DNA from 2 places in the Virgibacillus sp. W0181 genome. Region 2 is predicted to be linked to the other one. Evidence: a T-box and tRNA genes for the amino acid it is inferred to sense, from the RefSeq annotation. Region 2 holds a T-box; the other holds one or more tRNA genes.

Region 1 (7,334 bases), on a different contig from region 2:
CATACAGGTTAGTAATTGAAATCATTGCTTTAGTATTCATTCTAAATAAAGAAACAGAAAACGTCTACAGCAACACACTATACTGCAGACGTTTAGGTAATGATATACAGCGGATTTCATGTAGCGAAGGGGAGATGTAGAGTGTCAATGTTTGTTGAAAAAGCGCACGAATGTTTGAGAGGTTTTAATGCAAGTTGCGAAGCGTTCGATAAATTAATTCGCTTTCATCATATTGCTTGTCATTTGTTGTAAAATCCGGCGCATGAGTAATAATTCCTCGGGTAATATTCCTTCGAGCAGCTTCGTCTGTTGAGTCTCCCAAATCTTTGACACTGGTTCTTGTAGCTCCTTGCCTTTTTGTGTTAAAAATACATTTATGCTTCTGGCGTCATTTTCCGCTTGTTTGCGATAGACAATATTATTTTGTTCTAGTTTTCTTAACATATTGCTTAACGTGGATGCTTCACACCCAATTTGCTTTCTCAGTTCAGTTTGGGTAATCCCGTCTTCTTCCCATAAAACACATAATGCAGATTCTTGTCCTACGTGAAGATTAATATCACGAAATTTTTCGGCATACTTTCTTCGTGTTTGCTTATTTAATGTTTGCAATAATTCTCTTATTTCATTTTCAATCATGCTATACTTCTCCTGTTAATTGTTAGTAACATAATTATATCAATTGATGATGAGGTGGTCAAAACAGCCTGCCTTTTGTTTGATTATACTAGTCATATTTATCAAGTAATAGGATTGGTTGACATTATTATTTATGTGCGTTTTAATTAGTGTACTAAATATTATTTAATAGGAAAGACACGTGATTGATTTATACATATTTACCTAAAGAACACGGGAGGTTTTATAAATGAAGTTGTCGATACTCGATTTAGCAACGATTTATAATGATGAAACACCATCACAATCATTGCAAAACTCGACAGAACTAGTGAAGTTGGCAGACCGTTTAGGCTATACGAGGTATTGGTTTGCAGAACATCATAATGCAACGTTTCAAATGAGTACGTCCCCCGATTTGCTAAGCGCACATGCAGCAGCTCTAACGAAGAATATTCGTATTGGTTCTGGTGGAATTATGATACCGAACCATAGTCCTTTGAAAGTAGTTGAGAACTTTTCTATCCTTGAGGCATTACACCCGGGTCGGATTGATTTAGGAATGGGGAGGGCATCAGGTACAGACGGAATTACCAATGCAGCCTTAAGGAATAACCATGAACCGTTAACTGGAGAAGCGATGATGAATCAATTGATGGAGATCTTTGCATTTTTTAATCGCGAATTTCCAGAAGGTCATCCATATCAAAATATAAATGCATCGCCTGACCCATCGTTAAGACCAGAGATATTCATGCTTGGATCCAGTGATGGAGGTATGCAAATTGCTTCCCAATTAGGGGTAGGTTTTGCCTTTGCGGGTCAAATTAATCCTGATTGGGCGGTATCAATGTTAAAAAAATACCGTGAAAACTTTAATGCCTCACAATATTTGGCACAACCGTATAGTATGCTATCAATCATTGTCATTTGCGCTGATACAGATGAAGAGGCAGGAGACATAGCAGGACCTGCAGAGTTGCAGTGGGCACGGTGGATGACAGGGCAATATAAATATGGACCACCAACATTAGAGGAAGCTCGCGCACACAAGTATACAAAAGAAGAAACGTTAGCGCGTGAGCAAAACAAAAATAAGTTTATTATCGGTAGTGCCGAAAGTGTAAAAAAACAATTAGAACAAATAGCAAAGGAAGCAGAAGTAGATGAAATAATGGTCGCTAATATGATTACAGATAAAGAAGCACGTCATAAATCATATTCGTTGTTGGCAGAAGCATTTAATTTATCTGCAAGTGCAGAATCTATTTAAGAGAGTCATGCAAAATAATCTCGAGGATTTAAGAGAGGAATTTATTTATGAACATGATGAAAGCAATTGTAAAAAAAAGTGAAGCGGATGCGACGTTTTCTCAAGAAGAAGTACGCGTACCGAAAATTCAAGCGAACGAATTACTCGTTCGTATCTGTGCAATAGGTGTCGGTATTCATGATGGCTACTTCTTGCCTAAAGACATGCAATTCCCTTATCCGATTGGCATTGAAGCTGCAGGGATCATTGAGGAAGTGGGGACTCAAGCCGTCGGATTCTCCACTGGCCAACGGATCGCTTTCGTAAGCATGATGCAACCAAAAGGTGGAGTATGGGCTGAATATGCGGTTGTTTCTAAGGACGCCTTAATTTTAAATATTCCTGATGATATGAATTTCACTACGGCAGCAGCGATTCCGGTCGCCGGTAATACGGTTTTAAAAGCGTTTCATTACTTGCCTCTAGAACAAGGTGATTCTTTATTCATTGCTGGTGCATCTGGCGCTATAGGAACATTCGCAATTCAATTGGCGAAAAAGCGAGGAATTCAAGTTGCCAGTTCTGCGTCATTAAAAAACCATGACTATATGCGTTCACTTGGCGCCGACTTTACTGTCGATTATCAGGACCCTCAGTGGCAAAATCAAGTGCAGGAATGGAGGCCAGGTGGTGTAGATGCTGCTCTAGCTATACAACCAAACACTGGAATGACTAGCATAGAAGCGGTTAAAGACGGTGGTGTTGTCGTGCCAGTTTCAGATTATCAACTGAGTAGTGAGCGTAATATCTCTATACATCCCCTTGTTCACCAGGTTGACATTAAGCAAGAACTAACAACGCTAATGGAACAAATTAAAAAGAATGAAATACAACTAACCATCGAAAAAATCTATCCATTTGCTAATGCTCTAGATGCTCTACAAAAAACAACGACACGTCGCGCACGGGGAAAAGTAGTCATTGACCTAGAGGTACAGTAAAAGAATTGTAAGAATGACTTTAAAGTCGTTTATCTCGAACGCTTGAAAAAAGGAATTATGAAACTTGCTAGGTGCTTAACTATCAGGGTAGAACATAGAAGATTGTGGAATACCTGATATATCAGAAACCGGCTCATAATCAAGTTGCATCAGACAAGTAAGTGCCAGGTGCAGAGGTTATTCTGAATACTTCTGTACCTGGCACTTCATTAAAATTACTTTCGGAAAGTCTCAATGAAATTAAGCGTGTTTAAACCAAACAATTTTAATGCGCTTTTGGCTCCCTTCACGCCATGACCAGCTTGAAAGTGTTTGAAAACTGCCCCAAGAAGAACGATGTTTACTAAAACCGCACCAATTCTAACGAATATTTTTCCGAATACAGACATTAACAAAAATACGGAACCAATTAATTCTAAAAGTCCAGCAAATCTCATTGTGTTCCTTGACAAATTAAACCCTTCTTCAAACTGTTTAGCTGCTTTGTCGTCATTTTTCACTTTTGGCAAGCTGCTTTTTATTAATTTATTTGCTACATATCCATTAGAAACATGTTTTAACATTATACTCAACCACTCTTTCTATATTTATTATTCTATCTTTTGCAAGATGTATTAAAATATAACACTAATTAATAAGATAATACCTTTCAATTAAACGCATAAATGTAGACTGTGTCAGTTAACTAACTATGACCAGCATTTAAGTGCGCTTGAATGTTGTTTTACGTGGTCAAGCTGAGAGTTAATTGCGTTATTCAAAAGCTTTTCAACCACACCTTAAATCTGACAACTTCAACAAAACAAAAACGCCCATACATATTGATGTATAAGCGTTTATAATAATGGAGCATACCGGGCTTGAACCGGTGACCTCTTGCGTGCCACGCAAGCACTCTCCCAACTGAGCTAATGCCCCGCAAAAATGAACACAACTATTATTATAGTGCTTTTTTAATTTTTTTCAACTATAAAAGAATGATTTTGTGTGAAAAGGTGATATAATTTCGGTTAGCTGTTCGAAAAAATATGGTTAAGTTGTATTAGGTTTTTAATTACGCGAGCCTCCGAGAATGGAATGTACGCACAAATGCACAGCCTCGTGAAGTTAAAGCGCCGTTTAAAACCAAAAGGCCGTGGCAAAGATTTTTAAATAGGTCAGAAAGTATAGAATTTTGTGCATAGCTGTCTAGTGTAAGCGTCCAGCCCCTCAAGGTCTTAAGCAATAACTCTTCGCGGCAATAAACGCCACTACGATTTCTTGCTTAAGCTATGCCTGAGGCTGACCAGGGCGCTTACGCTTTTTTTGAAAAGTGTTGGACTTAACAGCATAGTAGAAAGAATAGGTGATAGAATGCGGTTGGGGAAGAGAAAGAAGTCATTGTTGATCACTTCCGGTTTATTTTTATTTTTATTTATCATTGTTGCGTTATTAGCCTCGGGCATGCAAGGGTTTTTAATAGATGAAAATATCGCCTATTGGATGGAGCAATATACAGCACCACTTTTTACGGAGGCAATGCATTTTATTTCATTGATCGGTTCAAGTGAAATGATCTTGCTCATTACTGTAGTGTTAGGCCTGATTTTTCTATGGAAACGACACTGGCGCCATTTTTTCTTCTTTTTTACGCTGTCGGTTGGGGCGGTTATTTTAAACTTTTTATTAAAAATGATGATCCAGAGGGAACGTCCGGGAGAAGAAGCAAGTTATATAGAAGTGTTTAATATTTCATTTGACATGCAGTCCTACAGTTTTCCAAGTGGGCATGCAATGCGTGCTACGATATTGTTTTTGTTTTTAATATACTTAGCAGTTCGTTATATTAATAGCTTAGCATTAAAAGTCGTTGCTTGCGTCATACTCACTGGACTGTTGGTAGCTGTTGCTGTAAGTCGTATTTATCTTGATGCTCATTTTGCTACAGATGTGATTGGTGCAATTATCATATCCCTGTCATGGTTTTTTATATGTCTATATTTCTTTTATATCCCAAAAACAAATAAATACCGGTTTTATTTACGATAAATAAAAATCCTTCATTACCTGTCAGGTTATGAAGGATTTAATGTTTATTGGCAAGCTTCTTTTCCTCTTAATAGGCTGAAGCCGGGGATATGGAGGCTAAGAAAGATGTTTATCGAAGGTCTGTTCCAGGAAAAAGTTATTTTCTTCTCGATAAATCTTCATTTAAACTCGCCTCCAGCTTCTTGAAATATATTGTGTAGGAAAACCAAAAAATCACATAGATTACAATGAAAATGATAATGCTGATTAAAATGGGTTGAACCTTTAATGGAATCCACCCAATAAATAGGGCAATGGAAAAATAACAGGCAATGGACAAGCTGAAATGAATGATTGTCTTCTTTAACGGGCTCCAATTGTCATGTTCAAATATAAAAGAAGCAACCCCAAAGAAAATACCGAGAATGAAACTGGCGAGCATGGATTTCCAAATAACGGGTATATTCGTATTTAAGTTGTTGATCATGGCAATCGTTAAAAAGATAAATGTAAATATACCGCCATAAGCAATGCCGAGCATACTTCTTTTTATAACTTCAATAGTCGTAAACATTAGTCCATCCCTCCCGTTGCCAACTTTTCTTTTATAGGAGCCACATATTTTCTTGTAATATACTCTTTATTTTCACTTTGAAAGAAAACGCACAGATTTCCATTGAACGATAGCTCGAATCGTTGAATTTGATTAATGTTTCCGATGACTGATTTTGAAAAACGCATAAAGTCATGTCCTGCCAAAGCCTCTTCTACTTCGTATAACTTCATTTTAATTTCTAGCCGCTTATTACCCATCACGGCAAAGACTTTTCTGTTTTCTGCATAAATATAGTCTATTTTCGATGGATCAAGCAATACCGTTTGCTCATCGGAAATACCAAAGAGCCGCTGCGGTTTTCGTTTTTTAATCATGGAGACGATATCTTCCAGTTCTTTTGTCCATTCCTTAGCTTGAATGGTGATGGACGTATCCTCGTGTCTGTCATCAATATCAATGTTTACTTTCACTCTAATCCCCCCACTGTGGGTAGCGCTAATTTTTCGCTAGTTTTAAAAAATGTGGATAGCGAACAAATGCTGTAATAAATCCTATTATACCGAATGCAAACAGGATGGAAATAGCTAAGGCAAAATCGGAATACTGGATTGTACCTGTCATTGTGTTGGTAAAAGCCTGATGTGCCCAGTATTGTGGCAAAAATTTACTTATTGTTTTTATGATTTCCGGCATCATGTCAATAGGCATCCATAGTCCTCCGATTACGGCACCGCCGAGCGCAATCACTTGTGTAACAGCAATTCCCATATTATCGGTCTTGGCGATAAGTGCGAGCGCCATTCCAAGCCCGGTCACCGTAAACGTTAAAAAGATGGCTAGTATGACTAATAATAACGGTTCACGGAGCGGAACATCATAAACGAGTTTACCAAACAGCAGTAAAACAGTGATCTGGATTAAAACAATGATCATGTAAGGAATCCATTTTCCGAGTAAATATTGAAACGGTGAAAGTGGCGTGCTTGCAAGTCTTGCAGTCATCCCGTTATCACGGTCTTTTATAAATGTAGAAACCATGGTGATCATAATAAAGAACACGAACATGACCGCATATCCTGGGATAATGGAAACAATCATTTGTTCCTGAATTGTTTTTTCTACTCCTGAAGTTAACACGGATATAAATAAAACGGTAAAAATAATTGGTAAAATAAAAGTCCAAAAATAAATGCCGCGATCTTGCATCGTTTTTAATAGCTCAAGTTTTAAAATGGCCAACATTTTCTTTCACTCCTTTGTATATTTCAGATGAGTCATGAGAGGCGGTTTTATGCAATTGACTACTCACGCAGCGTACGACTTGTTAGTGAGAAAAATACATCTTCCATTCGCGGTTGAACAAGTTCAATTTTTTTCAATGGGGAAGCTTGCTTTCTACAGTTCACCAGAATTTTTTCCATCGCCAGTAATGGATTTCTTGTCATAATTAAAAAGCCATCTTGTTTTCGGTGTATATTCCCGACTGATTCAAGCAATTTTTCATCAATGCGTTGCCCTTCAACGTAAACGGACGGAGTAGCGTACTTGATGAGCAGTTCATCGACAGGTCCACTTTCAACGATCTTACCATGGTCAATAAATGCGACTTCATCACATACTTTTTCAATTTCTTCCATATAATGACTTGCGTATATTACCGTACGTCCTTCCTGCTTTAGCTTCTCAATCATATCGAAAATATATTGTCTCGATTGTGGGTCGATTCCTACAGTTGGTTCATCCATAATGATAACTTCCGGCTCATTCATAAGTGCACAGCCGATATTTAAACGGCGTTTCATTCCACCCGAAAAAGTGGAAACTTTATTATTTCCTCGTTCTGCTAATCCAATATAAGCAAGAACCGTTTCTGCGCGTTGTTTTAAATGGAATTTTCTTA
Region 2 (7,334 bases):
ATTTCTTCCACCTTATCAACAATGGTTGAAGCTTCCATGTTGGATAATTTCGCACTATATGACTCATTTTCCTTTTGCAGTGTTTTTATTTCATCAAATATATGATTGATTTGACTTGGCACTTTATCAACTGTAGTTTTTAATAACTTGGCAGAAGTAGATAGTATGTTCAATTTTTCCAGAGTAAATTCATATGCTTTTTTACTTGTAAAAGCTTCAATTCTTCTTGTACCGGCTCCTATTCCACTTTCCACAACGATTTTGAAAAGACCAATTTCCGAAGTATTGTGCACATGACAACCACCGCAAAGCTCCGTACTAAAATCGCCAATTTGTACAACTCGTACGTTTTCACCATATTTTTCTCCGAACAATGCCGTGGCACCCATTTTTTTCGCTTCTTCCAGTTGTTTATTTTCAATGATTACCGGCGAATGTTTCCAAATATTTTCATTGACGAGTTGTTCAACTTGTTGTAATTCATTTTCATTTACTGCCTCAAAATGGGTAAAGTCAAAGCGTAGTCTATCGGGTGTTACTAAGGATCCCGCTTGGGTAATATGGTCACCTAGTACATCTTTTAACGCTTGATGAAGCAGGTGGGTTGCTGTATGATTTTTAACGATAAGGATACGAAAATCATGATCAATCATTGCTTTTACTCGTTCGCCAACGTGGATTGTGCCTTGCTTCACCTCGATTCGGTGAACATGCTGGCCATTTGGCGCTTTTTTTACATCTTTGACATGTGCAATCATGTTTTCTGTATAGACCCAACCTTTATCTGCTATTTGTCCACCACTTTCAGCGTAAAAGGGAGTTTCCTTCAGAAACAAATAAGCGTCCGCTCCTGCTTCAATCGTATCTGCAGTTTTATTATGTTCAACGATTGCTTCGATTATTGTTTCTGTTTCTGTATGATCATAACCTATAAATTCGCTTTCCACTTGAATACTACTTAACAATTCATCTTGTATTTGCATGGAACCGACTGTTTTCCGAGCATCACGAGCTCTTTCTTGTTGCTTTTTCATTTCTTTTTTAAAACCAGCTTCATCTATTGTAAATCCATTATCTTTAACATATTCCTCAGTCAGTTCTTTCGGAAAACCATACGTATCATACAGACGGAACACATCGCTTCCGGGAATTACCGATTGGTTGTTTTGCTTTTGTTTTTCCATAATTGCCGTCAGGATATTCAAACCGTCATTCAAGGTTTCGTGAAAGCGTTCTTCTTCGGATTTTATAATTTTTGAAATTTGATCTTCCTGTTTTACGACTTCCGGATAATAGGCCTTCATTATCGTGCCAACAGTTGATACAAGCTTGTACATAAACGGCTCTTCAATCCCTATTTGTTTAGCAAAGCGAACCGCGCGTCTTAATAGTCGTCGCAGTACATACCCCCGTCCTTCATTTGAAGGGAGCGCATGATCGCCAATAGCAAAAGCAACTGTTCGAATATGGTCGGAAATGACTTTATAGGCTATATCACTACTTTCTTCTTCTCCATAATTTATAACTGCAAATTGTTCAATCTTACTAATGATTGGCTTGAACAAATCCGTCTCAAAATTCGTCGGTGTTTGTTGTATGATTGAAGCCATACGTTCCAGACCCATACCCGTATCAATATTCTTTTTCGGTAAAGGTGTATACGTATCATCTGGATTATGGTTAAATTGCGAAAAGACTAGATTCCAAATTTCCAGGTACCGCTCATTTTCTCCACCGGGATACAGTTCCGGATCTGATGCATCATTCCCGTAATGCTCACCACGGTCATAAAATATCTCCGTATTCGGTCCACTTGGTCCTTCTCCTATATCCCAGAAATTTTCCTCCAAGCGGATAATTCTACTAGCCGGCAATTTTATATCATTAAGCCATATATCATAGGCTTCATCATCTTCCGGATGGACGGTAACAGATAAACGTTCCGGATCAAAACCAATCCAATTTTTGCTTGTTAAGAATTCCCACCCCCATACAATTGCTTCTTTTTTAAAATAATCTCCTATGGAAAAGTTACCGAGCATTTCAAAAAAAGTATGGTGACGGGCCGTGAAGCCAACATTTTCAATATCGTTTGTCCGAATAGATTTTTGCGCATTAACGATCCGTGGATTGTCCGGGTTAATGCTTCCATCAAAATACTTTTTTAACGTAGCTACCCCGCTATTAATCCATAACAGAGTCGGATCATCTTTTGGCACAAGAGATGCACTTGGTTCAACCTCGTGCCCTTTTTCTTTAAAAAAGTCAATAAACATTTGTCTGATTTCAGCAGATGTTAACGGCTTCATCTCATCTCCTCCATTAGTTAAAAAATTACAGTAATCGTAAAATAAAAAAATCGTCTCTCTGCATATTGCAGGGACGAGATTATCGTGGTACCACCCTTATTATGAACAATTAAAAGTTCATCACTTTCACATGATAACGGTCTGAAACCGACGGGAATTAACCGTACTCCAGTTTAGCTTTCCATGAATCAGATTTAGGATTTTTCTCAGCCATTAAAATCCCTCTCTTGAAACCAACATCATGTACTTGGAACCTTCTTCGTATTTTATGTGCAATTTTAAGATTAGTATAGAAAACAAAGTAGCAAATGTCAATTTTGGAGCCGAAATCCGACCGTATGTTTAATAATTTCTTTTAAAATCATGTATAAAGGTACTGCTAATATCATACCTAATACTCCACTTAGTTTTGCTCCAAGCAACAAAACAAAAATGATCGTAACTGGATGAATTCTAGTACTTTTGCCAACTATATAGGGCGATAAAAAGTTACTTTCCACAATTTGTATAACAAAACTTACAATAATGACATAGACAACTAACTTTGCGGAAGTAGTCAATGTAAGTAAAACTGCCGGTACAGTTCCGATAATCGGTCCAAAGTAAGGTATGATATTGGTTACTCCCATAATAACTGCAAGGAGCAAGGCGTATTTTATATTTAAAAAGTGAAAAGCCGTCCAAGTAGCCAGTATAACAAATAATGAAACAACCATCTGTCCCCTAATGTAATTTCCGAGACTATCATCAATTGCATAAACCATTTTTTTCATTTGTGGTCGGTACGTAAACGGGATACCCCGTTTTATATACTCTTTTATTTTCGCAAAGTCCTTTAAGAAGTAAAATACGAGAACAGGAATAATCGTTACAAGAATAAGAAAATCCACAACTTTCGTAACGCCACCGACTAATTTATCCAAAACATTTTCCAAAGACTTTTCCATCGTACCGATAAATCCATCTATTTTTTCATGGATAGTTTCGGGTAAAAACGAAGTCGATTCGTACAATTGATAAATAAACTTTTCATAAATATGAACTACATGCGGTAACTGTTCATTTAATTCTCGCACTTGATGGATAATTGCTGGATAACCGAGATAAATCGCATAAGCAATACCTCCAAAAAAGAGGAAATAAATAAGCATAATTGCTAATGGTTTTTGAATATTTAATTGGTCTAATTTTGTAACGAGCGGGTAGAGTAGGTAAGCAATGAAACAAGCAATGATAAATGGTGCAAATAGCTGCCATAAAAACACAGTAAAGCTTTTATAATAAGGGAAAAGCTTTCCTAATAAAAATACGAGCAAAAATATAAAAGCAATAACAATCAATACATATAACAGACGAAAATCCTTGCTTTTAAACATATTCAATCTCCCTTATTATTAAACAAGACGTCATTACAGGAGTAGAATAAACATATTTTTTTGAACGCGCATTTTTATTTGTTTTAGTCGCTCGATTAAACATATAAATTCCATTTGCAGCTCCTCTGCGCTTCATTAATAGAATTTCTAGTTTAACCGATTTAAATCATCCTATTCACTTGATTAAATGAAATCATATGGAGAAATCTCATCTTCGCTTGAATCGTGCTCTTGTATTTCAGGCACGTCATCCAATCGTCTCATTAATTGCTCTTTCAGATTCGTAAACCTTATATTTGTATCTAGTGTATGTACTCCTTTCAAAAATGCTTGCTTAACTCCACAAATGATTAAAGATTGTTTACTTCTCGTAATAGCCGTATAAAGTAAATTTTTGCGAAGCATTCGGTTATAAGCAGGTAAGACGGGCAAAATAACGATCGGAAACTCACTCCCCTGTGATTTATGAATGGAAATACAGTAGGCATGCATAATCTCGATATAATCTTTTCGTTCGTAAACAACTTCTTTACGATCAAACGAAATAACAATTTGCTCCGTATTTTCTACGTTTTCATCTTCCTCAAAAATAGCTGCAATCGTCCCGATGTCACCGTTGGATATTCCATCCTCAGGTCGATTGGTTAGTTGAATAACTTTATCACCGATTCTATATATGGTATCTTTTATTCTCTTCTCCCTTTTTTGTCGTGACGGTGGGTTCAAAAGTTGTTGCAATTGTTTATTAATCGCCAAAATCCCTGCCCTAGTGCGGTACATTGGTGCAAGTACTTGAATATCTTTCGGATCTATTCCTTTATCAATTGCTTTTGTAAAGATATTTAGGATCACTTCTTCCGCTTGCTGCTCGGTACACGGGATAAAACTAAAATCCCGCTTATTTTCTAAGATCTCTGCTGTACACGTATCTCTTCTGATCCGGTGTGCGAGTTCAATAATTTTGGATCCTTCTTCCTGGCGATACACTTCTTGAAGTGTTATCGACGGCAATAGGTTTGTAGATAATAAATCGGACAAAACCTGACCCGGGCCTACAGAAGGCAATTGATCTTCATCACCAACGAGCAGTACTTGCATATGGTCAGGTATCGCTTTGAATAGAGCATGTGCCACCCATATATCTACCATGGAAAATTCATCAATGATTAACAGTTGACCCGATAAAGGTTCATTTTCATTTCGTTCAAAAAACTCATTACCATCCCAACCTAATAATCGATGGATTGTTGTTGCGTAAATCCCAGTCGACTGTTGCAACCGTTTCGCAGCTCGTCCGGTTGGAGCAGATAAAACAAATGGAAAGTCAGCTTTGTTATCGTAGTCATCCCGATTTGTTGATACATCATGAATAGATGCATAAGCATTGATGATTCCTTTAATTACCGTTGTTTTACCAGTCCCAGGGCCACCTGTTAAAATCATAATTTTTGAATGAAGGGCTTCATTTATAGCTTTAAATTGTTCCTCACCGTAGCTTAAAACTTCTAATTCTTCTATTTCTCCAATAATTTTCATCAATTCAGCCAAGGTTGTTTTTTGTTCAATTGATTGATCAATCAAACGATTCACATTTGATGCAAACCCATCCTCTGCATAATAAAGGGACGGAAGGTATGCTTTTCCCTCAACGACAATTAGTTTTTTTTCCTTGTTTAAATCTTCTATACATTCAGTAATCATTTGCTCATTAATATCTGGGGTAATCAATAACTTATAAGTCTCTTGAACGCACTGATCAAGCGGTAAATAAACATGCCCGTTTTGCACACTGTTTTGCAAAACATAAATACACCCAGCCCCAATTCGGTTTGGATGTGTAAGAGAAAGTCCATTTGTTTTAGCAATCTGGTCTGCCGTGTGAAAGCCGAAGCCCTCTATGTCAAGTACAAATTGAAACGGATCTTTTTTAACCTGTTCGATCGATGTTTCTTTATAGTTTTCATATATTTTTTGAGCCATTTTTAAACCAATATGATATTTGGAAAGGAATACGACTACATGCTCGAACCCCTGATTTTCCTGCAATGTCTCTACTAATGTTTCTCGCGTTTTTTTCGTTAATCTAGGCACGGAAGCTAAAACGTCCGGGCTATTCATTATTTTCGACACTGCGTTACTTCCAAGATGTTCCACAATCTTTTGAGCCGTTCTTTTTCCGACACCATAAAATAGGTCACTTGATAAATAATCGACAAGACCATCTTCGGAAGTCGGGATATATGTTTGAAACGCATGAATTTTATATTGCAACCCAAACTTTTCATGCTTTTCGAATTCCCCCATAAACGTATAAACAGTTCCATCCTGTAATTTGGAAAAGTACCCTTTTACTACTACTTCTTTTTCCTTAAAATCTTCATTCGTTTGATGGATTTTTATTTTCGCAATGGAAAAATGCTCTTCTGTATTATGAAAAATTGTATACAGTAATTCGCCCCGAATAAAGCTATTTTCATTATTGCTTTTTTCAAATTTCTCAATCGCCATCCTTAATACCTCACGATCTTATAGGGTTCATTGACCGTTTAACAATTGCTCTACTTGAGCTTTTCCATTTGCTGCGAGAACATGATCCGGTTGCAGCTCTAGTGCTGTTGTAAAATAATCAAGGGCTTTGTTTGCCTGCTCTTCATATAAGGATATAATACCTAAATTATAATGGGCATCACTATGATTATTATCCAGTACAACCACTTTTTCAAGGGCGTCTTTTGCTGCTTGTATATGTTCCAATTTTGCAAGTGTTAAACCATATTGGAAAAGCTTTTCACTGTCATTTGGATCGATTTCAGATGCTCTCAATAAATAAGCTAATGCCGGCTTTGGCTGCTCTTGATTCAGATGAGCTAACCCAAGCATGAAAAACGTATCTCCTTCTTCCAAACCTAACTCAACGGCTTTCAGTAAATATTCCTGTGCTTTTTTGTAGTTTTCGAGTTCAAAATATAAATTCCCCAAGCCATAATATGCGGTGGCGGCTTCGCTATCTAATTGAATTGCTTTCATAAAAAAACGTTCAGCTCGATCCGGGTCATTCATATGCATTAATAGATTACCAAAATTAATATAGCCAATCGGATCCTGAGGATTTTCTTCAATTAAATCGTTAAAAAGCTTAGCAGCTTCTTCATATTTATTTTGCTTCATTAATTGGATTGCTTTTTTGTTATTATCCATCGATACCTTCTCCTTGAATAAAGTCATGGGCTTACTATTTACAAGAACCCATGAACTTTTTAACTATCTTCTTTACCCTACATAATGCAAAAATTTGTCATGCTTTAATATTTGATCAATTGTTCCTCCACCAAGACATATGTCACCATCATAAAAAACAACTGCTTGCCCAGGTGTAACAGCTCGTTGCCTTTCTGCAAACTGAACAGAAACCCGATCGTTCACTGTTCGCGTTACTGTCACATCACAGTCCTGTTGGCGATACCGAAATTTAGCGGTACAAGTAAACGTCTCCTGTATAGTATCAGGATTAATCCAATTCACTCCTGATGCAATTAAGCCTTCAGAATATAAATTTTCGTTATCGTAACCTTGTTCGACATACAATACATTTTCTTTCACGTTTTTACCAACTACAAACCAAGGATCACCAGGTCCACCTATACCAAGT

What was found. The T-box of region 2 lies ahead of alaS (alanine--tRNA ligase). A T-box ahead of a tRNA ligase gene usually reads a tRNA of that ligase, here a tRNA-Ala.
Region 1: it encodes a tRNA-Ala, which carries the amino acid that the T-box ahead of alaS (alanine--tRNA ligase) is inferred to sense. The anticodon was not compared.

The regions. Positions count from the first base shown of each region.
Region 1 is NZ_JBPYCR010000009.1:68,639-75,972, forward strand. Features, by position in the region: gene ACLIBG_RS05875 (MarR family winged helix-turn-helix transcriptional regulator) at 214-639, opposite strand; gene ACLIBG_RS05880 (LLM class flavin-dependent oxidoreductase) at 869-1,891, shown strand; gene ACLIBG_RS05885 (NADP-dependent oxidoreductase) at 1,939-2,871, shown strand; gene ACLIBG_RS05890 (hypothetical protein) at 3,087-3,437, opposite strand; tRNA gene ACLIBG_RS05895 (tRNA-Ala) at 3,717-3,789, opposite strand; gene ACLIBG_RS05900 (phosphatase PAP2 family protein) at 4,231-4,899, shown strand; gene ACLIBG_RS05905 (DUF3021 domain-containing protein) at 5,036-5,452, opposite strand; gene ACLIBG_RS05910 (LytTR family DNA-binding domain-containing protein) at 5,452-5,904, opposite strand; gene ACLIBG_RS05915 (ABC transporter permease) at 5,930-6,676, opposite strand; gene ACLIBG_RS05920 (ABC transporter ATP-binding protein) at 6,736-7,334, opposite strand, start outside.
Region 2 is NZ_JBPYCR010000006.1:66,972-74,305, forward strand. Features, by position in the region: gene alaS (alanine--tRNA ligase) at 1-2,309, opposite strand, end outside; T-box leader at 2,376-2,578, opposite strand; gene ACLIBG_RS04200 (AI-2E family transporter) at 2,621-3,685, opposite strand; gene recD2 (SF1B family DNA helicase RecD2) at 3,869-6,193, opposite strand; gene ACLIBG_RS04210 (tetratricopeptide repeat protein) at 6,221-6,883, opposite strand; gene mnmA (tRNA 2-thiouridine(34) synthase MnmA) at 6,956-7,334, opposite strand, start outside.